One region of the Kitasatospora sp. Ki12 genome, then DNA from elsewhere that is predicted to be linked to it. Evidence: riboswitches for the same ligand, from Rfam matches in the RefSeq annotation. Region 1 holds a riboswitch; each other region holds the start of a gene.
What was found. Region 1 has a riboswitch for cyclic di-AMP ahead of ACYP53_RS16965 (C40 family peptidase). Riboswitches for the same ligand answer to the same signal wherever they lie in the genome.
Positions count from the first base shown of each region.

Region 2: another riboswitch for cyclic di-AMP. It lies ahead of ACYP53_RS36220 (transglycosylase family protein); the one in region 1 lies ahead of ACYP53_RS16965 (C40 family peptidase).
Region 3: another riboswitch for cyclic di-AMP. It lies ahead of ACYP53_RS35525 (M23 family metallopeptidase); the one in region 1 lies ahead of ACYP53_RS16965 (C40 family peptidase).

Region 1 is NZ_BAAIHT010000001.1:3,830,343-3,837,879, reverse strand. Features, by position in the region: gene ACYP53_RS16980 (glycosyltransferase 87 family protein) at 1-628, shown strand, start outside; gene ACYP53_RS16975 (hypothetical protein) at 646-1,761, opposite strand; gene ACYP53_RS16970 (C40 family peptidase) at 1,845-2,891, opposite strand; gene ACYP53_RS16965 (C40 family peptidase) at 3,118-4,239, opposite strand; cyclic di-AMP (ydaO/yuaA leader) riboswitch at 4,250-4,403, opposite strand; gene ACYP53_RS16960 (C40 family peptidase) at 4,742-5,779, opposite strand; gene ACYP53_RS16955 (NYN domain-containing protein) at 5,980-7,290, opposite strand.
Region 2 is NZ_BAAIHT010000003.1:1,265,792-1,273,328, reverse strand. Features, by position in the region: gene ACYP53_RS36230 (LacI family DNA-binding transcriptional regulator) at 1-849, shown strand, start outside; gene ACYP53_RS36225 (hypothetical protein) at 964-1,164, opposite strand; gene ACYP53_RS36220 (transglycosylase family protein) at 1,376-2,692, opposite strand; cyclic di-AMP (ydaO/yuaA leader) riboswitch at 2,700-2,860, opposite strand; gene ACYP53_RS36215 (sirohydrochlorin chelatase family protein) at 3,386-4,345, opposite strand; gene ACYP53_RS36210 (DUF397 domain-containing protein) at 4,904-5,185, shown strand; gene ACYP53_RS36205 (ATP-binding protein) at 5,512-6,093, opposite strand; gene ACYP53_RS36200 (helix-turn-helix domain-containing protein) at 6,512-7,378, shown strand; gene ACYP53_RS36195 (TetR/AcrR family transcriptional regulator) at 7,519-7,537, opposite strand, start outside.
Region 3 is NZ_BAAIHT010000003.1:1,107,840-1,115,376, forward strand. Features, by position in the region: gene ACYP53_RS35520 (DUF2470 domain-containing protein) at 1-301, shown strand, start outside; gene ACYP53_RS35525 (M23 family metallopeptidase) at 563-1,531, opposite strand; cyclic di-AMP (ydaO/yuaA leader) riboswitch at 1,534-1,714, opposite strand; gene ACYP53_RS35530 (MFS transporter) at 2,026-3,558, shown strand; gene purB (adenylosuccinate lyase) at 3,584-5,023, opposite strand; gene ACYP53_RS35540 (MarR family winged helix-turn-helix transcriptional regulator) at 5,087-5,542, opposite strand; gene ACYP53_RS35545 (DUF3037 domain-containing protein) at 5,647-6,060, opposite strand; gene ACYP53_RS35550 (HipA family kinase) at 6,057-6,812, opposite strand; gene ACYP53_RS35555 (NAD(P)/FAD-dependent oxidoreductase) at 6,966-7,537, shown strand, end outside.

The DNA of each region.
Region 1 (7,537 bases):
GCTGCACCTGGCCCGGATCGCCGGGGGCTGGGACGGCAGGGTCACCATGAACTACGGCTCCCCCGAGATGCTCGGGCCGTGGGTCGGCGTGATCAGCAAGGTGATGATGGCCGGCACCGTGCTGGGCTTCCTCTGGCTGCTGTTCTGGCGCTTCACCTCCAAGCGCCGCAACGCGGCCACCATGTACGACGCGGCGCTGTGCGCGCTGCTGATCTTCGTGGTGACCAGCCGGGTGATCAGCCCGCAGTACCTGGTCTGGCTGGTCGGCGTCGCGGCGGTCTGCCTGACGGTGCGCGGCAGCAGCCAGCGGCCGGTGGCCCTGCTGATCCTGCTCGCCTGCCCGCTGACGCTGGTCGAGTTCCCGACGATGTTCACCCAGGTCCTGGCCAGCGACCCGGGCGCGATCGCCGTCCTGGCCGCGCGCAACCTGCTGCTGCTGGCCGCCGCCGTGCTCTCCTGCGTCCGGCTGTGGCGCTCCAGCCGCGGCGAGGCGCCGCTGCCGCCGACCGTGGTGCTGGACCGCGAACCCACCGCCGGCTACCCGGTCCGCCCCGGCATCGCGTACGAGCAGGACCTGCTGGACGGCATCGACCACCCGGGCGGCGCGCCCGCCGAGCAGCGGCGCTGACGCGTCCCAGCCCAGAGTCAGTCCTTCAGCGCCGCCACGTCCTCCCGCCAGAGCCGGGTGAACTCGGCCAGGCCGAGGCCCAGTTCGGCGCGGAGCAGCCGGTCCGCACGACGCTCGCGGTCCTCGCCCTGCCCGTCGTCGGCGCCGACCGCCCGGTAGAAGGCGATCAGCCGCTGCGGCCCGTAGCGGCGGGCGATCAGCTCGCAGGCCAGCCAGGACTGCTCGTAGGCCTGGGCGATGCCGGGGGCGCCGGCGGTGAAGTCCCGGTCCTCGGGCAGCTCGGTGGGGGCCTTCCCGGCGGCGACGTCCCGGGCCAGCTCGGGGGCGATCTGCCGCGGGCCGCGGCCGGAGTCGCGGTAGGCCGTCCAGTCGGCGACGCCCTCGGAGAGCCAGAGCGGTGTCCAGGCCCGGGTGTCGGCCCTGGTCGCGACGTGGGTGGCCTCGTGGGTGATGACCACCTGCCGGCCGAAGGCGCTGAGCCGCCCGTACGCCTCGGGGTTGACCAGCACCCGGTCCGCCGGGGTGTTCCGGGGCGCGCCGGGGGCCGCCACGGTGACCGCCGCCATGTCCGTCCAGCTCGCCGGGTCGCCCTCCAGCAACCGGGCGAACCGCTCCTCGGTGGCGGGCAGTTCGAGCAGCAGCCGGCCGGGCCGGCCGCCGCCCCAGAGCTCCTCGACGGCGGGCACCGCCCGGTCCCCCACCTCGACCAGCCCGGCCGGGTCGGGGCCGTCGGCGGAGGCGAGCACCAGGCAGCGCGCGCCCGGCGCCGCGCGCACCGGGCCGAAGTCCCACAGCGCCGGCGGCCCGCTCGCGCTCTCCTCGCGCTCGACCCGCCAGCCGTCCGCCGCCCGGGCCAGCTCGATCCGCCGCGGGTACACCACGGGGTGGTCGTCGTACCCGGCGATCCGGACCGCCAGGTCGGCCGCGGCGGTCAGCCGGTCCGGGCCGCCGCCGGCGGCGAGCACCAGGTCGCGGTACCCGGCCTCGGCCACCGGCAGCCCCGACCGGGAGGACAGCGAGGCCGCCCGCTCCGCCAGCGCCGCGGCCACCTCGGCGCGCCGGTCGGCGGCCTGCCGGGCGGGTGCCGCCGGGGCGGCCGGCGGCAGCGACAGCTGGGCCAGCCCGCCGGCCACGAGCAGCAGCGCACCCCGCCGGGACAGCGCGCGGCGGGGCCGGGCTATCGGGTGGGGGTCGCGGGGGTCGGACGGCGGCGAGCTCAGAGCCTGACCACCCCTGAGATCGGCATGGCGTTGACGCTCTCGTAGCGGACCCTGGCGCCCGGGTAGGGGGCGTGCACGATCACGCCGCCGCCGGCGTACATGCCGACGTGGTGCATGTCCCGGTAGAAGATCACCAGGTCTCCCGGTCGCGCGTCGGAGATGTTGATCCGCTGGCCGGCGGACGCCTGGGCCTGCGAGGTGCGCGGCAGGGTCACTCCGGCCTGCCGCCAGCTGTAGTACATCAGACCGGAGCAGTCGAACGCGCGCGGCCCGGTGGCCCCGTAGACGTACGGCGAGCCGACCATCCGCACCGCGGCGGCCAGCGCGGCGGCCCCCCGCTCGGAGGCGGGCGGGGTGGAGCCGAGGTCCAGCCGGTCGGTGCCGCGGGTGGCGCGCTGCTCTGCGTCCCTGGCGTCCTGGGCGACCATCCGGACCCGCTCGGCCGCCCCCAGGCCGTTCAGCAGCTTCTGCGCCTTGGCCAGCCGCTGCTGGATCTGCTGCTTGCTGTCGGCGAGCGAGCGGCGGGCCTCGTCCAGTTCGGCGAGCTTGCCGGTCGCCTCGGTGCGCCGCTGGTCGAGCCGGCGCTGACGGGTGACCAGCTCGTGCAGCGTCTCCCGCTGCCGCTCGGTGGCCTGGCCCAGGGCGCGGGCGCGGGCGAGGTAGCCCTCCGGGTCGGGGGAGAGCATCAGCTGGGCGGTCTGGGTCATCCCGCCGCCGCGGTACTCGGCCCCGGCCACGGTCGCCAGGTCGCCGCGCAACTCGTTGAGCTGGTCCTGGGCGACGGCGATCTCGCCCTGCAGGATCGTGGTCTCGCCCTGGAGCCGCCGCTGGGCCTCCTGCGCCGCGTTGGACTTCTCCGACGCCTGCTCGGCCTCGTCGTAGAGCTGTTCCACCTGCGCCTTGACGTCCTTGCGGTCGGCCGGGTCGGGGCTGCCGGGGGCGGCCTGGGCGCTGCCGCCGGTCGCCACGCCCAGCGCGGTGGTCGCCGCCGCCGTCAGCACCAGCGCGCGGGCGAGCAGTTGGGAACGGCGGTGCACGGGCATGCTGCAGCGGCTCCAATCCGGCGTCGCGGCCCCCGCCGCCGCACCACTGCGGGCGGCCGTGGAGCGGGAGTCCGGTGGCAGACGTTAGCGAGTCCGGGCAAGCGAGTCCAAACCCCTCCGGACCCGAATATTTGACCCGCAATCGGACATCAGCCCGATCCGCCGGAAAAGCCGCAGGCCCGGCCTCCCGTGACGGAAGACCGGGCCCGGAGGCGCGGAGCGGGGATCAGACCCGCACGATGCCGGACAGCGGCATGTTGCTGACGGCCTCGTAGCGGACCGAGGCGCCCGGCTTGGGCGCGTGCAGCACCTGGCCGTTGCCCGCGTAGATGCCGACGTGGTGGGCGTCGGTGTAGAAGATCAGCAGGTCGCCGGGCTGGGCCTGGGACAGGTCGGTGCCGATCCGGGTGCCGGCGTGGGCCTGGTCCTGCGAGGTGCGCGGCAGCGAGACGCCGACCTGGTTGAACGCCCAGACCATCAGGCCGGAGCAGTCGAAGGAGCTCGGGCCGGTGGCGCCCCACACGTACGGGCTGCCGACCTTGGAGGCGGCGGCCGACAGCGCGGCGGCACCGCGCGAGCTGCCGGCGGCGGGCAGCTTGGCGACCGGTGTGGACGAGGGCGCCGCGAGGTCGGTGCGGCTGTTGTCGCGCGAGGCGCGCTCGGCGGCCTGCTGCTGGGCCTTCGCGGCGTCGGCCTGGGCCTTGGCGTCCGCGGCGGCCTTCTCCTCGGCCGCGCGCAGCGCCTGGCGCTCCTGCTCGGTCAGGGTGTTGAGCAGGTCCTGAGCCGCCTTCAGCTTGTTCTGGACCTCGTCCTTGGAGGCCTTCAGCTGCGTGGTGGTGGACTCCAGCTCGGCGAGCTTGCCCTGGGCCTCGGAGCGGTCCTGGTCGAGCTTGCGCTGCTGCTCCTGGAGCTGCTTCAGCTGGTTCTTCTGGGTGTCACCGGCCTGGTTCAGCGCACCGGCCTGGGTGAGGAAGGTGTCCGGGCTGGACGAGAACATCAGCTGGACGGTCGGGGATATGCCGCCGTTGCGGTACTGCTCCCCGGCGATCTCGGCGAGGCCGCCCTGCAGGTCGGTCACCTGGGCCTGCTGGCGGGCCACCTGGTCCTGCAGGCCGGCGACCTGCTTCTCCAGGGCCTGCTGCTTCTCCTGGGCGGCGTTGTACTGCTCGGTCGCCACCTCGGCCTGCTCGTTGAGCTGGTCGACCTGCTCCTTGACCTGGTCCTTGGTCGGCTGCGGGTCGGCGTGGGCGCCGGACTGCGCGGAGAGGGCGACGGCTGCGGCAGCGACACCGGTCAGGATCGAGACACGGGCGCGGCCGGCTGGCTTGGGACGACGATGGGACGCCACGAAGGCGGACTCCTTCTTCCTACGTCCGCCTACCGGGTGAGCTGACGGGTTCGGGCCGGAAGCATGCCCTACGGCGCCTCACGGCCGTCGCAACGGCCGACCTGGCACCGATTCACCCCGGAGGAACGTGGTTCCCCGGCTCCGCTGCGCAGCGCCCCCGACCACTGGGCTCCCCTGTCGGGCAGTCGCTTCGTCCTGCCCCGCTGCCTCGCGAACTCGGCGGTAACCACCGCCGCCACCCTGGCTGGGCGATCGACAGTGCGGTGGTTCGGAGCATGACCCTAGTAACTGAACCGTGATCGGTTCAAATCCTTGTCAGAAAAAAGACGGAAGATTACCCAAGTTCTTTTGTGAAAATGACCGTTGGTGACCGCCGCCGTACGCAAGGCTGATCAGGTCTCACCCATTGAGCGCGAAGCGGTCGAAAACCCGAACGCCACCCCCGTCGGAGGGTGGCGCGGATCACAGGGCCCGGACGGGTCCTCTTCGGCGTGTCGGGCCGTCAGACCCGGCGGATGGTGTTGATCGGCATCGCGTCGGCCTTCATCACCTTCACGACGTCACCGGTGTGCGGCGCGTGGACCACCATGCCGTTGCCGATGTACATCCCGACGTGGTGCATGTCGCCGCCGTAGATCACCAGGTCGCCGGGCTGGGCCTGGTCCATCGAGGGCACCCGGGTCCCGTAGTGGCCCTGCTCCTGGGAGGTGCGCGGCAGCGAGACGCCCGCCTGGCCGTACGCCCAGACCATCAGGCCCGAGCAGTCGAAGGTGCTCGGACCGGTGGCGCCCCACACGTACGGCGAGCCCTGCTTGCTCATCGCCTTGGCGAGGGCCACCGCCGCGTAGCCGCTGGCCGGCGGCAGGTTGCTCAGGTCGACCCGCTCGCTGCCGCGGGAGGCGCGCTCGTCCTGCGCCTGCTGGGCCTTCAGGGCGTTGCGCTCGGCGGCGCTGAGCGAGTTCAGCAGGTCCTGGGCGGCCTTCAGCTTGGTGTTGACGTCCGACTTGGCCTGGTTCAGGTCCTTGGTGGTGGTGTCGAGCGAGGCCAGCACGGCGGCCGCCTCGGTCTTCTCCTGGTCCAGCCGGCGCTGCTGGTCCAGCAGCGACTTGAGCGCCTCGGCCTGGGTGGTGCTGGCCTGCTGGACGGTGGAGGCCTTGTCCAGGTAGCCCGACGGGTCGGAGGAGAGCATCAGCTGGACGGACGGGTCGATGCCGTTGGTGCGGTACTGCTCGCCCGCCACCTCGGCCAGGCCGACCTGGAGCTGGGTCATCTGCTCCTGACCCCGGGCCACCTGGTCCTGCAGCTGGTCGGCCTGCTTGCGCAGCTGGTCGGCCCGCTCCTTGGCGCCGTTGTACTTCTCCGCCGCCTGCTCCTGCTCCTCCTGGAGCTGGTCGATCTGCGCCTTGACGTCCGTCTTGTTCGGCTGCGGCGCGGCGTGCGCGGCGACCTGGGCGGAGAGGGCGACCGCGGTCGCAGCGGCAGCGGTGAGCACGGAGACCCGGGCGCGGCTCGCCTGCTTCGGACGGCGGTGGGAGGCCAAGGGAGCAGCTCCTTCTTCCATCGGACTCACCTGATCTGATGAGATTCCGGAAAATAGGTTTGACGCCAGACCCTAGTGAAGATCTATCCGTTTTGCTACTCCCCCGTAGGCGTGAACTCCGTTTCCCACACTGACTTCACGGGACCCGCACACCATCGCGGAAACGACGCTGACCAGGCCGCATTCCGCCCGGTCCGCACTCAGGGCCGCGACAGCCGGTTCAGCAGCAGCACCGAGGCCACCGGGCGCGCGCCCGCCTTCCGCACGCCCTCCGCGACCTCCCGGTCGGCCGAGACCACGACCACCGGACGGCCCTGCGGCTCGGCCCGCACCAGACGGCGGATCAGCTCGTCCGCCGTCTCCCCGGTCCGGCTGAACCGCACCCGGACCCCGCGCGGCGGCGCCATGATCACCGGGACGTCCAGGTCCTGCCCGTCGAACACACAGGTGACCTCCGCCTGCGTGCGCTGGGCCAGCATCGCCAGCCCGCCCAGCAGCCGGATCCGCTGCTGCTCCAGCGGCAGCGTCGGATAGCCGGTCTTGGTCACGTTGTAGCCGTCCACCACCAGGTGCACCTGCGGGATCGCCAGCAGCTGGTCCAGCAGCGCCGGGTCGTCCTCGGCCAGCCCGCGCCGCGCCACGTCGTGCGGCGAGGCCGCCCCCGGCACCACCGCCTCCACCAGGTCCGCCGGGCGGATCTGGGAGACCGGCAGCGCCAGCTCCCGCTGCAGCCCCTGGGCCGACTGCAGCACGGTGTCCAGCAGCAGCCGCAGCCGCATGTCCTCGACGCTGCGCCCCTCGCGGGCCGACCGCTTGCCCTGCTCGGCCGCGTTCTCCAGCTCGGAGACCCGGTGCCTGAGCCGCCGCGCCTCGGTCTCGGCCGCGCCGCGCTCGGCCGCGCCCTGGGCCTTCACGGCCTCCAGCTCCCCGACCACCCGGCGCGTCTCGGCCTGCGCCCGGCGGGTGTCGCTCTCCAGCGACCGCACCTTCTTGCGCAGCGACTCGGCCTCCCGCCGGACGCCCTCGAACTCCGCGCGCTGCCGCTCCAGGTCCGCCCGCGCGGCGGAGCGCACCTCGGCCAGCTCGGCCTGCAGCTTCTCCACCAGCCGGGCCGCCTCCGCGACCGCGTCCTCGGCCCCGGCCCGCTCGGCCTCCTCGCCGGCCTCGGCGACCAGCCGGCTCCAGCCCGCCGAGCGCACCAGGTAGGCCGCGGCCGCGACGTCCATCGGATCGGCGGCGCCCGGGACACTGCCCGACTCCAGCGCCCGCACCAGGTCCGGCTGCCCCAGCCGCAGCCGCTCCGCTATCCGCACCCGGAACGCCGGCTCCGCCTCCAGCGCGGCCGCCAGCGCGGTGGCCGCGTACTTGGCCCGCCGCGCGGGGGTGAACTTCACGTACTGACGCAGGCTCTGCGGGAGCTCGCCCGGCGGCAGTCCGCCCAGCGCGTCCGAGGCCAGCCCGACCACCCGCCGGCGCACCCCCTCGGGCAGCGGCCGGTCCAGCTTCTCCACGACCCGCTCCGGCTCGGAGCCGGCGGCGTGCTCGACGTCCCCGGAGGCCGGGACCTCCGCTGCACCCTCGACACTCCCGGCGCCCTCGGACCCGACGGCTCCGGACGCGGCGCTCCCCGCCGGGCCCGTCCCGGCCTCCGGCGCCTGCGCAGCGGGCCGAAGCCCCTGCGCTTCGCCGGGCTCCTTCGCTGCGTCCACCACGTCCTCGGCTCCGATCCTGTTCTCCGGCGGGGTACGGCCGCGACCG
Region 2 (7,537 bases), on a different contig from region 1:
GCCGGGCTGATCGGGCTGATCACACCGGAGTTGAGCAACCCGATCTTCCCCGCTCTGGCGCAGGTGATCGAGCAGGCGCTCAGCCGGCACGGCTACACGCCGGTGCTGTGCACCCAGACCCCGGGCGGATCCACCGAGGACGAACTGGTGGAGATGCTGGTGGACCGGGGCGTGGCCGGCATCGTCTTCGTCTCCGGGCTGCACGCCGACACCACGGCCGACCACGACCGCTACGCGCGGCTGTCCGGGCGCGGGGTGCCGTTCGTGCTGATCAACGGCTTCAGCGAGAAGATCGACGCGCCGTTCATCTCGCCGGACGACCGGGCCGCGATGTGGATGGCCGTCCAGCACCTGGCCGAACTCGGGCACGAGCGGATCGGGCTGGCCGTCGGGCAGCGCCGGTACGTGCCGGTGCTGCGCAAGATAGAAGGCTTCACGGCGGCGATGCGCGAGGTGTTCGGGCGGACCGAGGAGGAGGCCGAGAACCTCGTCCACCACACGCTTTTCAGCGTGGAGGGCGGACACGCGGCGGCCGGCGCGCTGCTCGACAAGGGCTGCACGGCGATCGCCTGCGGGAGCGACATGATGGCGCTCGGGGCGATCCGGGCGGTGCGGCAGCGCGGGCTGTCGGTGCCGCAGGACGTGTCGGTGGTCGGCTTCGACGACTCGCCGCTGATCGCCTTCACCGAGCCGCCGTTGACCACGATCCGCCAGCCGGTCGAGGCGATGGCCACGGCCGCGGTGGACGCGCTGCTGGAGGAGGTCGGCGGGAACGCCGCCCAGCGCGGGGAGTTCATGTTCCAGCCGGAGCTGGTGATGCGCGGCTCGACCGGGGCCTGCGCGCGCTGAACCGGCCGTACGACCGACTGAAGGGCCCCGGAGGGCAGTTGGCTCTCCGGGGCCCTTCGGCGTGCGGTCGGTGGGCCCTCACTCGCGACGGGCCGGCCCTCGCGGGCGGGGGATTCAGCCCTCCTGGGCGGTGGGGCGGTCGACGGTGAGGCGGTGGCCGTCGGCCGATTCGCCGGTACGGGTCTCGGTGCGGCGGCCGCGGGCCAGGTAGTCGCGCAGGACCAGTTCGACGGCGTCCTGCGGGTTCTTGGTACCGGAGAGCATCATCGCGTCGATCGCGAGGTTCGCGTCGAGCGTGACGGTGACCTGGGCCATGTGACTCCTCCTCGGGTGCAGAGCAGCAGCATGCCCGCCCGCGCGGGGTTCCACCACGGAATTCGCCGGAACCCCGGGGCCTCGCAGGGGAAGCGGCCGGGGCCCGCCCGGCCTTCCAGGCCCGCCCGACCTCCCGGGCATGCCGGAACCCCCGGGGAGGAGCGATCGGACTCTCCCCGGGGGCGGCTCAGCCTTCGGCTGCCCGTCGTGCTCAGACGCGGCCGGCGAAGTCCGGGGCCCAGGCGGCCACGGTCATCTCGCGCACGCCCGCGCTCGGGTTGGCGGCCTCGACGTACTTGCCGCCGCCGACGTAGATCGCGACGTGGTAGACGCCCGAGTCCTGGCCGTTGTTGGACCAGAACAGCAGGTCGCCCGGCTGCAGGCTGTCCAGCGAGACGTGGGTGCTGGCGGCGGCCTGGTCGGCGGCGACGCGCGGGACGGAGATGCCCGCGGCGCGCAGCGCGGCCTGGGTCAGGCCGGAGCAGTCCCAGCCGCCGTTGCCGGTGCCGCCGTAGACGTAGGCCTGGCCGACCTTGGACTCGGCGAAGGAGACCGCGGCGGCCATGCTGCCGGTCGCGGCCGGGGCCTGGGTCTGCGCCGGGGCGGCGGGCTTGGCGGCCGGGGCCTGGGTCTGGGCGGCCGGCTGGGCGTTCACGGAACCGCCGTTCGCGGACTGACCGGACTTCTGCGAGCGGTTGAACCAGGTGAAGTCCGAGCCGGACTTGCCCGTGGTGGCGGCCTGGTCGGTCGAGGCCGACTGCTGGGCCTGGCCGTCGCCGAAGGACAGGTGCTGGCCCGGGTAGATGGTGTCGGGGCCGTCGGTCAGGGTGGCGCGGTTGAGGTCGTACAGCCGCTGCCAGCCGCCCTGCACGTTGTGCTTGTCGGCGATCGAGGACAGCCAGTCGCCCGCGACGACGGTGTAGTCGCCGTCCTGGGTCCACTGGTGACCCTTCTGGGCCCAGTCGCTGGTCGCGGAGCCGGTGGCGGCCTTCGCGTCGTCCTGGGCGGGCGCGGCCGGCTTGGCCGGCTTGGCGGCCGGGGCCGGGGTCTGCGCCGGCTTGGCGGCCGGGGCGGCGGGCTTGGCGGCCGGAGCGGCCGGAGCAGCGGGCTTGGCGGCGGTCGAGCCGGCCGAGGTGTCGACGGCGGCCGGGGCGCCGCCCTTGGTCAGGCCGGCCTTGACGGAGCAGACCGGCCAGGCGCCGGGGCCCTGCGAGGCGAGGACCTTCTCGGCGACCGAGATCTGCTGGTCCTTGGTGGCCAGGTCGGCGCGCGAGGCGTAGGCGGAGCCGCCGAAGGCCGACCAGGTGCTGGAGGTGAACTGCAGGCCGCCGTAGAAGCCGTTGCCGGTGTTGATGGCCCAGTTGCCACCGCTCTCGCACTCGGCGACCTTGTCCCAGGTGGCGACGGAGGCGGCGGAGGCGGTGCCGGTGACGAGGCAGGGGATCGTGAGGCCGACGCCCGCGACGCCGATGGCGGCGATCACGCGACGGGTGCGGCTGGACAGACGGGTGCCATTGGTGGGCAGCATGAAGACGCGATCCTCTCCCACGCCTGCGAGGTGAGCTGTCGGATTCGGGCTGGAGTTGCCCGGCCGCGCGCTGCGCGGCTTCACCCCTAGCCCTGGACCGTTCCGAAGACCGGTCCGGGGCGACTTACCTGTGGGTCCCCCGCTCCTGCCGTGATGCGTTTTCGCGCTGCCAGGACATCCGACGGCAGGACTCGGCGTCGCGGATGAACTGGGTCCGTGTGGCCACGAACGGGGAGCACGTTAAGCAGACTTAAGTTCAAACTGCAAACACCTGTGACGCGCATCACGGTTTAGCGGGAACTGCCAAAATGGCTATCGATCATGATCGGAAATGATCGTTTTCCGGCAATCCTTTTGCGGATGCCCACAACTGTCTTCGCCTCAGACGTGGCGTGACGGTGTGTCGAAGCACAATGCGGCGCACTCGCCGGACCGGGGGAGTGTCCGGGATTCGAGCGCCGGGGGGTGCGCCTGCCATTTACGCCGAAAAACACCAGAACGGACATTACATTTCATTGCCCGCTTAACTCTCGTACGGTGCAAGCCGCAAGGACATGGGGCGTGGCGCGTGGGGCGCGGCGCGTGGCGGGTGGGACGCGGAGGGCGCGCGAGGTGCGGCGGGAACGACGAAAGGGCCCGGAACGGAAGTCGTTCCGGGCCCCGTGAGCGCGCGGAAGGGCGCGCGGTGTCCAGTTACTGCCCGACTGGCCCCTCGGCGGCCGCGTGGGCGCCGCGGACGCCCTCGACGGCCCCCTCGGCCCCGGCGGCGGCCGCGGCCTCCGCCTCGGCGCGCGCCAGGTCCTCGGCGGACGGTGCGGGCAGCGCGGCCAGGTAGGTGGAGGCGATCAGCTGGCCGACGGTCGGGTAGGCGCCCAGCGGAGCCGCCGACGGGCAGCCGGTCTCCTCGGCGGCCGTGGCGAGCAGCTCGGAGTCGGCCTCGGGGCCGATCACCAGCGGGGCCAGCGCGGGGCGCTGGGAGCCGGTCTCCTTGAGGTGGTTGACGGCCGCGGCGACCGAGCCGGGCACGTCGAGGGCGGCGGCCACGACCGGGACGGCCAGCCGGGCGGCCAGCAGCACGCCGGTGATGCCGGCCGCGGCGGCCGCGTCCTCACCGCCGACGGTGGTCAGGACCACGCCGTCCGCGGCGGTCGCGATGGCGAACAGCCGGGCCCGGTCGGCGCGGGCCAGCCCGGCCTCGGAGAGGCGGACGTGCACGGCCTCGGCGAGCAGCGGGTGCGGGCCCAGCGCGTCGGTGACGGGGGCGCCGTACTCGGCGGCGAGCGCGTGGAGTTCGGTCAGGAAGCCGTGCGGGCCGGGCACCAGCGGCACCAGGACGGGCATCGGCAGCCCGGCCTCGGCGGCCAGGGCCAGGAGTTCGGCGACGGTGCGGTCCTCGCCGCCCCCGGCCTCGGCGGAGTCGCCGGGCAGGTAGCCGACGGCGGCCTGGACGCCGTTGTGCTCGCTGCGGACGATCGAGAGCAGCTCCTCGACGACCGACCGGGACTCGGGCCCGGCGGCCGCGGGCACGGCCAGCACCAGCGCCGGGGCGCCGGAGGGGATCTCGGGGCGCTCGGGACGACGGTGGCGCCCCCGCGCACGGGAGCCTGGAGTGCGGACGGGCAGTGGCGCGCCCGGGATGGCTGCGGTGCTCATGCCGGAGATCGTAGGACATCGGCCCGTCAGGCCTGCAGTCGGCTGCCGTACGGGTTGCGCGCGGCCGGGGTGCGGATCCGGTGTGCCCGCGGTGTCGATCCGGTCGGTTTGCCGACAATTCGGACATTCCTCACCCAACCCCCGTGCGGGCGCGGACCATTGCCTTGACGTACTCAATGACGCGTGGCGTTGCAGGTGTGGCGCGTGAGATGTCTCACAGGCTCCAGGTCGCCTGACGGAGCGTCACAGAGATGCGACTCCCGGCATCCGAAGATCAACATTCAGCGGGGAACCGCTCACGGCCGGTTATCGGAGGCTCGACGATTCCATCGGCTATGTCCGTTTACGTACCGTCAGGAGAAGGCCCCGTGAAGACTTCGGGGCTCCGGGTGAAAAGGCCCGTGCACCTGCAATGTCCCGTGCTGATGCACGTGCACTGCGGCTATCATCGCGTCAAGTGAGGCGTTGTGCCGGGCCGGTACGGGGCCGGTCCGTTCGTTCGGCGGTGCCGGGGGCGCCGCGCTGGACGACAACTCCGGAGCTCTTCGGGAGATTTCTATGCACGACTCGCACGACTCGCAGGATTCGCAGCACACGCACGGCTCGTACGACACCTACAACGGGATGGCCGCCGCCGATCTCCAGGGGGTGGTCTGGCAGAAGAGCCTGCACAGCAACTCCCAGGGCAACTGCGTCGAGTTCGCGGCCCTGCCGGGTGGCGACGTGGCGATGCGCAACTCGCGCTTCCCGGACGGTCCGGCGCTCATCTACACCAGGGCCGAGATCGCGGCCCTGCTGCTGGGGGCCAAGGACGGGGAGTTCGACCACCTGGCGGTCTGACCGGCCGCCGTGCTTCACCATCGGGGGGCCGTCGTGGGTGCCGACACCACGACGGCCTTTGTCTTTTGCCGGGTCTTCGCCCGGGTGTCCTCGCGGGTCTCTTCCCGGGCGCCCTTCCGGCGCGTGTCCGGGGCGGCCCTGCGGTGCGGTCCGTCGACCGGGCCATGCGGAAGGGCCCGGGGTGTGGTCCTCCCGGGACTTCCCTCGGCCAGACGCTCGGTCGGCCACTCGACCGGCCACTCGACCGGTCACTCGGCCAGGCACTCGACCGGCCACTCGACCGGCCACTCGACCGGGCATTCGGCCGGCTACCCGTCGCGCCGCCGCTAGGCCGAACGCCGGTGCCGCCCACCGGCGTCGAACGGCCCGCCGAGCGCGTCCAGTGCCGAACGGCCACCGACCCCCGCGTGCGGGTCGAACGCGCCGTCCGCCGGCTCCGCCTCGAACATGGCCCAGACCACCTTGCCGCTGCCCAGCGGGTGCCAGCCCCAGGAGCGGCTGAAGGACTCCACCAGGTGCAGTCCGCGGCCGGATTCGGCGACGAAGTCCGCTTCCCTGGCCACCGGGCCGGCACTGCTCGGATCGCTGACCGCGCAGACCACCTGGGGTGCGCGGTGCACCAGGCTTATTCGGATCGGCAGCCGCCCGTCCGGGGTCGGCTGTGTGGGAAAGTCGTACTCGCCCGGGGCGCCGCCCGTCGGGTCGGGCCGTGCGCCGATCGCATGCCGGAGCGCGTTCGTCACGAGCTCCGAGGCCACCAGCGCGACGTCGTCGAACAGCTCCGGCAGTCCCCAGCGCTGGAGCGTGGTCCGGGCGAAGTCGCGCGCGGTTCTGACGGCTTCGAAGCGAGGAGCGAGCGTACAGGTGACCACATGGGGGTCAACCGCCAAAGCCGTACCGGTGCTCATGAAGAGCTCCTCCCATAAGGGGGCGGACACGGCTGGACCCGCCGGGGTCATGCCGGTCACCTCCGACTCGCTCGGCCGCTCGGCCGCTCCCTCGACCAGGCGCGCGCGCACTCGAACGCCCGATGGCGCGGGGGACGCCGTCGGGCCGGTGCACGGAGTCGCGCGTGGGGTGGACGCGGAACCCGCGGGATTGCCAGGGATGTGCAGGTGCACGTGCACCATGGTGGTGTGCGCTCACTGCAGATGCAAGAGTCGATTCACGTGCAGTCGCACTATTGGCATATGCAAGCGCCGGATGCACGTGCATCCTGGTGTGAGGAGTGCGGAACTGATAGGAACATCCGTCAGTATCGGCACCGTGAGCGCTCAACTGATGGCAGACTGTGCGCTGTTTGCCCTAGGTGGAGGTTTCGACCGCATGACCACAGTTCAGCCGGGCGGCGGCTCGATGGTCCGCCGGATCCTCCTCGGCTCGCAGCTACGTCGCCTGCGTGAGGCGCGCGGCATCACCCGCGAGGACGCGGGCTACGCGATCCGGGCCTCCGAGTCCAAGATCAGCCGAATGGAACTCGGGCGCGTCAGCTTCAAGGAGCGCGACGTCGCCGACCTGCTCAGCCTGTACGGCGTCGACGACGGCATCGAGCGGGAGGCCCTGCTCGGCCTGGTCCGCGAGGCCAACAAGTCCGGCTGGTGGCACAGCTTCAACGACGTGCTGCCGGGCTGGTTCCAGACCTACGTCGGCCTGGAGGAGGCCGCCCAGCTGATCCGCACCTACGAGGTGCAGTTCATCCCCGGGCTGCTGCAGTCCGAGGAGTACGCACGGGCGGTTTTCGGCCAGAGTCGGCCGGTCATCAGCGAGGAGGAGATCGAGCGGCGGGTCAGCCTCCGCCTGCGCCGCCAGAAGCTGCTGACCGAGGGCGGCAGCCCGCGGCTGTGGGCGGTCATCGACGAGGCCGCGCTGCGCCGGCCGGTCGGCGGGCCCAAGGTGATGCGCGGTCAGGTGCAGTACCTGATCGACGTCGCCGAGCAGGCCAACGTGGTGATCCAGGTCATGCCGTTCCGCTTCGGCGCGCACGCGGGCGAGTCCGGTGCGTTCACGATCCTGCGCTTCCCGGAGCAGGACCTCGCGGACGTGGTCTACCTGGAGCAGCTCACCAGCGCGCTCTACCTGGACAAGCGGGACGACGTGGACGCCTACATCCAGGTCATGGAGCGGCTCTGCGTGGACAGCCTCACGCCGGAGCGCACCATAGACCTGCTCGCCTCGATCCTGAAGGAGCGCTGAGCCGCTGCCACCCGGGGTCGGTGAGGTCTCTCCCTCACGGGCCCCCGGGCAGTAGGCCGCCACCGCCAGGTCGCCGATGCGAGGCCGTCACCGCCAGGTCGCCGATGCGAGGCCGCCACCGCCAGGCCGCCCACCCGCCGTCAGCCGCGGGCCGGCGGC
Region 3 (7,537 bases), on a different contig from region 1:
CGCCGCCGACCCGATGGCCCGCCACGAGGCCGCGATGCTCACCCACTTCGCCGACGAGCACGCCGAGGCGCTCGACGTCCTCACCCGGCTGCTCGACCCGGTACTGCTCGTCCGCAACCCGGACGTCCGCCCGCTCGCCCTCGACCGCCACGGCCTGGTGCTGCGCCTGGACCACCCGGACGGCCACCGCGACGTCCGCCTGGTCTTCCCCGAACCGGCCCGCGACACCGAGGACTTCGGCCACCGGATGCACGACCTGCTGGCCGCCGCCCGGTACGGCCAGCCGGCCCACCGGAGCTGAACCGGGCCCACCGCCGTTCCCCCGCAGGGGAGTTGACCGGGCCGGCAACCCCTCGCACGCACAGCAGCGGCCGCACCCGGAAACGACAACGGCCGGCCCGGCTCGCGAGGGAGGATTGTCCCGCGAGCCGGGCCGGCCTGGGCGTGTCCCGCGCCCATGACCACTGTGCGGCGATCACCCGGTCGAGCGGTCACCCGACATGACCATCCCGGAGGATCGATTCGCTCCGCAGCAGCGGTGGTTACTGAAACCCCGGAGGGGTCAGAGCGCGACGCCGTGGGCGCGCAGGTAGGCGACCGGGTCGATGTCCGAGCCGTACTCCGAGCCGGTGCGGATCTCGAAGTGCAGGTGCGGGCCGGTCACGTTGCCGGTGGCGCCCGAGAGGCCGATCTGCTGACCGACGGTGACGGTCTGACCGATCGTCACGCCGATCACGGAGAGGTGCGCGTACTCGGCGTAGTGGCCGTCGGCGAGCTTGATCTCGACCTCGTTGCCGTAGGCGCCGCCGTTGCCGGCCTTGACCACGACACCGTTGGCGACGGCGCGCAGCGGGGTGCCGGTGGAGGCGATGAAGTCCTGGCCGGTGTGGTGGCCGGAGGCCCACATCGAGCCGGCCACGCCGTAGGCGGTGCCGAGCTGCGGGTTGGCCAGCGGCGCGACGAAGCCGGAGGTCGCGGCGACCGGAGCGGCGGTCACGGCCTGGGCCGGGGCGGCGGTCTGAACCTGGGTCTGCACCGGGGCGGCCGGCTTGGCGGCCTCGGTCTTGACCTGGACCTGGGCCTGCGGCTTGGCGGTCTGGGCGGCGGGAGCGGCCGGCTTCGCCGGGGCGGCCGGGGCGGCGTCCGCGGACGGGGCCGCGGCGTGGCCGGCGAGCGCGAGCTGCTGGCCCGGGTAGATCAGGTTCGGGTTGGCGCCGACGACCGAGCGGTTCTGCTCGTACAGCGCCTGCCAGCCGCCGTCGACGTGCTTGGCGTCGGCGATCTTGGACAGGGTGTCGCCGCTGATGACGCGGTAGCTCTCGTGCGCGGCGGCCGGGGCGGCCTGGCCGGCCGGCTTGGCGTCGGCGACGGTGGCGGCGGCAGCCGGGGCGGAGGGGGCGGCCGGAGCGGTGTGGGCCTGGGCGCTCACCGCGGTGACCAGCGGGAGGACGAAGGAGACACCGGTGACGGCGGTGGCGATGCCGATGCGGGCGGCGCGGGGCAGGGCGATACGACGAGCCTGAGCAGGCATGGAAGTTTCCTCTCCGACGCCTGCGAGGTGAGCTGTCGGGTTCGGGCTGGAGTTGCCCGGCCGCATGCGCGGCTTCACCCCAAGCCGGCCCTGGACGCCCGCGCCCTGAGGCGCGAACTCCGGTCCGGCGACTTACCTGTGGGTCCCCCGCTCCTGCCGTACAGAGTTCAGATCGAACCACCGGGCAGCGGCAGGATTCGGCGTTCCGCCCGGAGGATCCGTCCGGACTGGCCGGGCGGTCGCTGAACTAAAACCCATCCGTTCGGGTGAAGCAATGTCGATCTCTTGAACGGGCAACCATCCCCCCTGCGCCGGTCACCCTCCGAATGATCCGCTGTACGGTGCGTACACAATCCATTTACGCCGCGCCACTGATCCACGACCCTGCGCCGAAGTCGTCGGCACTGCGCTGCCGTCCGCTCACGCACCGCCACCCCCGACACACCCACCGGTGACCCTTGTCACGTACGCCCCGCGGGGCGGAGGATCGAGCCGTGGCCACCTCCGAGGCCGGCACCCTGCGCCTGGGCACCGCGCAGGGTCGCTGGGTACTACTGGCGACGGTGCTCGGCTCCAGCATGGCGATGCTCGACGGCACCGTGGTGAACGTCGCCCTGCCCCGGATCGGCGCCGACCTCGGCGCCTCCCTGGCGTCGCTGCAATGGACCCTGAACGCCTATCTGCTCACCCTGGCGGGCCTGATCCTGCTCGGCGGCGCGCTCGGCGACCGGTACGGGCGGCGCCGGGTCTTCCTGATCGGCGTGGTCTGGTTCGCCGTCGCGTCCGCGGCCTGCGCCGCCGCGCCGGACATCCACGTGCTGGTCGCCGCCCGGGCCGTCCAGGGCATCGGCGGGGCGCTGCTCACCCCCGGTTCCCTCGCCATGCTCCAGGCGGTCTTCCACCCTGACGACCGCTCGGCGGCCGTCGGCCTCTGGTCCGGCCTCGGCGGGGTGTCGGCGGCGGTCGGCCCCTTCCTCGGCGGCTGGCTGGTGGACGGCCCCGGCTGGCGCTGGATCTTCCTGCTGAACCTGCCGCTCGCCGCCGCCGTGATCGCCGTCGCCACCCGGTACGTCCCGGAGAGCCGGGACGAGGGCGCCTCCGGCCGCTTCGACGTGCTCGGCGCGGTGCTCGCCGCGCTCGCGCTCGGCGCGATCACCTACGCCCTGACCGCCGCCGGTGAGGGCGTGTCCGCCACGGTCTGGGTCAGCGGCGTGCTCGGACTGGCCATCGGTGCCGCCTTCATCGTCGTCGAGCGCCGGGCCCCCGAGCCGATGCTGCCGCTCGGCCTGTTCTCCTCCCGGCTGTTCACCGCCGTGAACCTGGTCACCCTCTGCGTCTACGCGGCGTTCAGCGGCGTGTTCTTCCTGCTGGTCGTGCAGCTGCAGATCGTCGCCGGCTTCTCCCCGCTGGTGTCCGGCCTCGCCCTGGTGCCGATCACCGTGCTGATGCTCGCGCTGTCCTCGCGCGCCGCGCGCCTCGGCAAGCGGATCGGCCCGCGGATCCCGCTGACGATCGGCCCGCTGCTCTGCGCCGCCGGGGTGCTGCTCATGCTGCGCGCCGGTGCGGGCTCCTCCTACTGGGCGGACGTGCTGCCCGCCGTCACCGTCATGGGCTGCGGCATGACCCTCCTGGTGGCGCCGCTGACCGCGACCGTGCTGGCGGCCGTCGAGGTCCGGCACGCGGGCATCGCCAGCGGGGTCAACAACGCCGCCGCGCGCGCGGCCGGTCTGCTGGCCGTCGCCGCCCTCCCGGCGCTGGCGGGCCTGAGCGGCGACGCCTACCGGGTGCCCTCCGCCGTGGACCACGCCTTCCACATCGCGATGCTGATCTGCGCCGGGCTGCTGACGGCAGGCGGGCTCATCGCCTTCGCCGCCGTCCGGGGCAACGTCCTCACCCCCGAGGACCACCCGGTGGCCGAGCCGGACACCGAGTGGTGCTGCGGCACCACCCCGCCGCTCGACCCGGGCCACATTCACACGCACGAGGGCCCCGCCACCGGAACGGCGGCGGGGCCCTCGAAGAGCTGACTGTCCGTCAGCGGACGGCGTCTTCCTAGAGGATGTCGCCCGGCGCGTACTTGGCGGCCTCCGGGTAGGCGGCCGCGACGGCCTCCACCAGGCGGACCACCTCGGCGACCTGGGCGCCGGCCGCGCCGGTGAAGGAGAGCCTGTCGGCCAGCAGCGCGTCCAGCGCGGCCCGGTCCAGCGGGATCCGCTCGTCGGCGGCCAGCCGGTCCAGCAGCTCGTTCTCCCGGGCGCCGGCGCGCATCGCCAGCGCGGAGGCGACGGCGTGCTCCTTGATGACCTCGTGCCCGGTCTCCCGGCCGACGCCCGCGCGCACCGCGCCCATCAGCACCTTGGTGGTGGCGAGGAACGGCAGGTAGCGGTCCAGCTCGGCCTCGATCACGGCGGGGAAGGCGCCGAACTCGTCGAGGACGGTCAGGAAGGTCTCCAGCAGGCCGTCGAAGGCGAAGAAGGCGTCCGGCAGCGCGACCCGGCGCACGACCGAGCAGGAGACGTCGCCCTCGTTCCACTGGTCGCCGGCCAGCTCGCCGGTCATCGAGGCGTAGCCCCGCAGGATGACGGCCAGGCCGTTGACGCGCTCGCAGGAGCGGGTGTTCATCTTGTGCGGCATCGCGGAGGAGCCGACCTGGCCCTCCTTGAAGCCCTCCGTGACCAGCTCGTGGCCGGCCATCAGGCGGATGGTCTTGGCGAGGCTGGACGGCGCGGCGGCCAGCTGGACGAGGGCGGTGAGCACCTCGAAGTCCAGCGAGCGCGGGTAGACCTGGCCGACGCTGGTCAGCACGTTGTCGAAGCCGAGGTGCGAGGCCACCCGGCGCTCCAGCTCGGCCAGCTTGTCGGTGTCGCCACCGAGCAGGTCCAGCATGTCCTGGGCCGTGCCGACCGGGCCCTTGATCCCGCGCAGCGGGTAGCGGGCGATCAGCTCCTCCAGGCGGCGGAAGGCGACCAGCAGCTCGTCGGTGATCGACGCGAAGCGCTTGCCCAGGGTGGTGGCCTGCGCGGCCACGTTGTGCGAGCGGCCGGCCATGACCAGCTCGGAGTGCTGGGCGGACAGCTTCGCCAGGCGGACCAGCACGGCCACCGTACGGTCGCGCACGTGCTCCAGCGACTGGCGGATCTGCAGCTGCTCGACGTTCTCGGTCAGATCCCGGGAGGTCATCCCCTTGTGGATCTGCTCGTGGCCGGCGAGGTCGCTGAACTCCTCGATCCGGGCCTTCACGTCGTGGCGGGTGACCCGCTCACGGGCGGCGATCGAGCCGAGGTCGACCTGGTCGATCACCCGCTCGTAGTCGGCGACGGCGGTCGCCGGAACCTCGACGCCGAGGTCCTGCTGGGCCTTCAGGACGGCGAGCCACAGGTGGCGCTCGAGGACCACCTTGTGCTCGGGGGACCAGAGCTGGGCCAGGGTCGCCGAGGCGTACCGGGAGGCCAGGACATTGGGGATCTGGGGCTTCGCGCTCACGCTTCGCAAGCCTAACAGCCGAGGTCACGGCCCTCGCAGCCACCGACGCGCTACGCCCGTAGAGCCATGGCGCTACTGCGCGCCGCCCGTCCGGCCGGCCAGCACCGGCAGGACCTGCGCGCAGATCGAGTGCAGGGCGATCCGCTGCTCGTCGGTCATCGCCTCGAAGGCCTGGTGGGTGCGGGCCATCTCGCCGCGGATGCGGTTGAGGATCTCCCGACCCTCGGCCGTGATCACCACGATCTTCACCCGGCGGTCACCGGCCGCCGCCGCCCGGTTGGCCAGGCCCAGCGACTCCAGCCGGTCCACGATCCCGGTGACGTTCGACGCGTCGCAGCCCAGCCGCCCGGCGAGCGCGCGCATCGGCACCGGCTCCTGCACCGCGCCCAGCGCCTTGGCCTGGGAGGAGGAGAGGCCGTGCCGGGCCGCGGCTGCCGCGAAGTCCTGGAAGTACGCGGCGCCCACGGCGGCCAACACCTCCATCAACTCGGCGTTGGTCGGGACGGTCGTCGTCGCTGTCGAACCCATGGGGCCAGGGTACGACCAGGTGCTTCAGTAACTCAAGATTTGACCACGGCAACCGTCGGCGGACCACGCCCGGCAGTCGACTCAGAGCACCGGCTGCAGTCGGCTCAGAGCACCAGCTGGTCGAACAGCCGCCGCAGCTCCGCGTCCGGGTCCGCGGTCAGCCCGGTGTGCACCGGCCCCGGCTGGACGATCGCACTGCGCGGCGCGGTCAGCCAGCGGAACCGCTGCCCGGGGCTGTCCCCCGCCGCCGGACCGGCCTGCGGGCCGCCCAGGCAGACCGCCTCGATCCCGTGCAGCGCCCGCCGCACCCCCTGCACGTCCACCACCGGGTCCAGCGCCAGCAACCGGGCCTGGTCCAGGTGGGTGCGCGCCGCCAGGTGCGAACTCTGCCGGCAGTACAGCAGCACCCCGACGTTGACGCACTCACCGCGCTCGACCCTCGGCACGGCGCGGATCACGGCGTACTCGTAGTCGTGCAGCTCGACGACCGCCGGCAGCACGGACGACGACTCACTCATGCGGGCACCTCCGGCAGCCAGTCACGCGGACCGGCCAGTCGCTCGGTCAACTGGGCACGGTACGCGGCGCGCACCTCGTCGGGCGAGTCGAAGCCGAACTCGTCCACCAGCCAGACCTCGGGAATCTGCGCCACGGCCGCCTCGATCACCGACTCCGCGAGCGGCGCCAGCTCCTTGTCGGCGGCCGCCACGTCCGGCCGGGCCCGCAGCAGCGCATGGTCGGAGGCGTCGTACGGGCGGCGCGCCCAGGCGGCGGCGCCCGGCCAGTTGTGGTGGAAGATCAGGCTCGCGCCGTGGTCGATCAGCCGCAGCCCGCCGGTCGCCACCAGCAGGTTGGGGTTGCGCCAGGACCGGTCCACGTTGCCGATCAGCGCGTCGAACCAGAGCACCCGGCCCGCGAGCTCCGGGTCCACCTCGAAGCAGAGCGGGTCGAAGTTGAGCGCGCCGCTGACGAAGGCCATGCCGAGGTTGGTCCCGCCGCTGGCCCGCATCTGGTCCTGGACCTGGTGGTCCGGCTCGCTGCGCGCGAGCACCGGGTCCAGGTCGACGGTCACCAGCTCCGGCACCGGCAGCCCGAGCCGCCGCCCCAGCTCTCCCGCCAGCACCTCCGCGACCAGGGCCTTGCGCCCCTGCGCCGCACCGACCCATTTCAGCGCGTACAGCCGCCGGTCATCGGCCTCGACCAGGCCCGGCATCGAGCCGCCTTCTCGCAGTGGCGTCACGTAGCGGATCGCCGTCACCTCGGGTAGCACGCCCCCAGCCTATCGGTGTCTCCCCTCTCCTCCCCCCACCACTCGACCGCCCCTCCCCACCTCCCTCGTCCGCCCCACCCCGGTGGCAGCACCCGCTGCTCCGTGCGAATGTGGCGGACAGTAATGGGGACCTTCACGGCAAAGGGATGAGCGATGGAACGATCTCGGATCCTGATCGTGGGCGGTGGCTTCGCCGGACTGGAGTGCGCCCGCCGCCTCGAACGCAAGCTGTCACCCTCGGAGGCCGAGATCTCCCTGGTCACGCCGTTCAGCTACCAGCTCTACCTCCCCCTCCTCCCCCACGTCGCCGCAGGCGTCCTCACCCCGCAGTCCGTGGCGGTCTCCCTGCGCCGCTCGCTGCGCCGCACCCACATCGTCCCCGGCGGTGCCATCGGCGTGGACCCGTCCTCCAAGGTGTGCGTGGTCCGCAAGATCACCGACGAGGTGGTCGCGCAGAAGTACGACATCCTCGTCCTCGCCCCGGGCAGCGTGACCCGCACCTTCGACATCCCGGGCCTCACCGACTACGCCCGTGGCATGAAGACGCTCGCCGAGGCGGCCTACGTCCGTGACCACGTGATCGCCCAACTCGACCTCGCCTCGGCCACCCTGGACCAGCGGGAGCGCGAGTCCCGGCTCCAGTTCGTGGTGGTCGGCGGCGGCTACGCGGGCACCGAGACAGCCGCCTGCCTGCAGCGCCTGACGACGGCCGCCGCGCTCCGTTA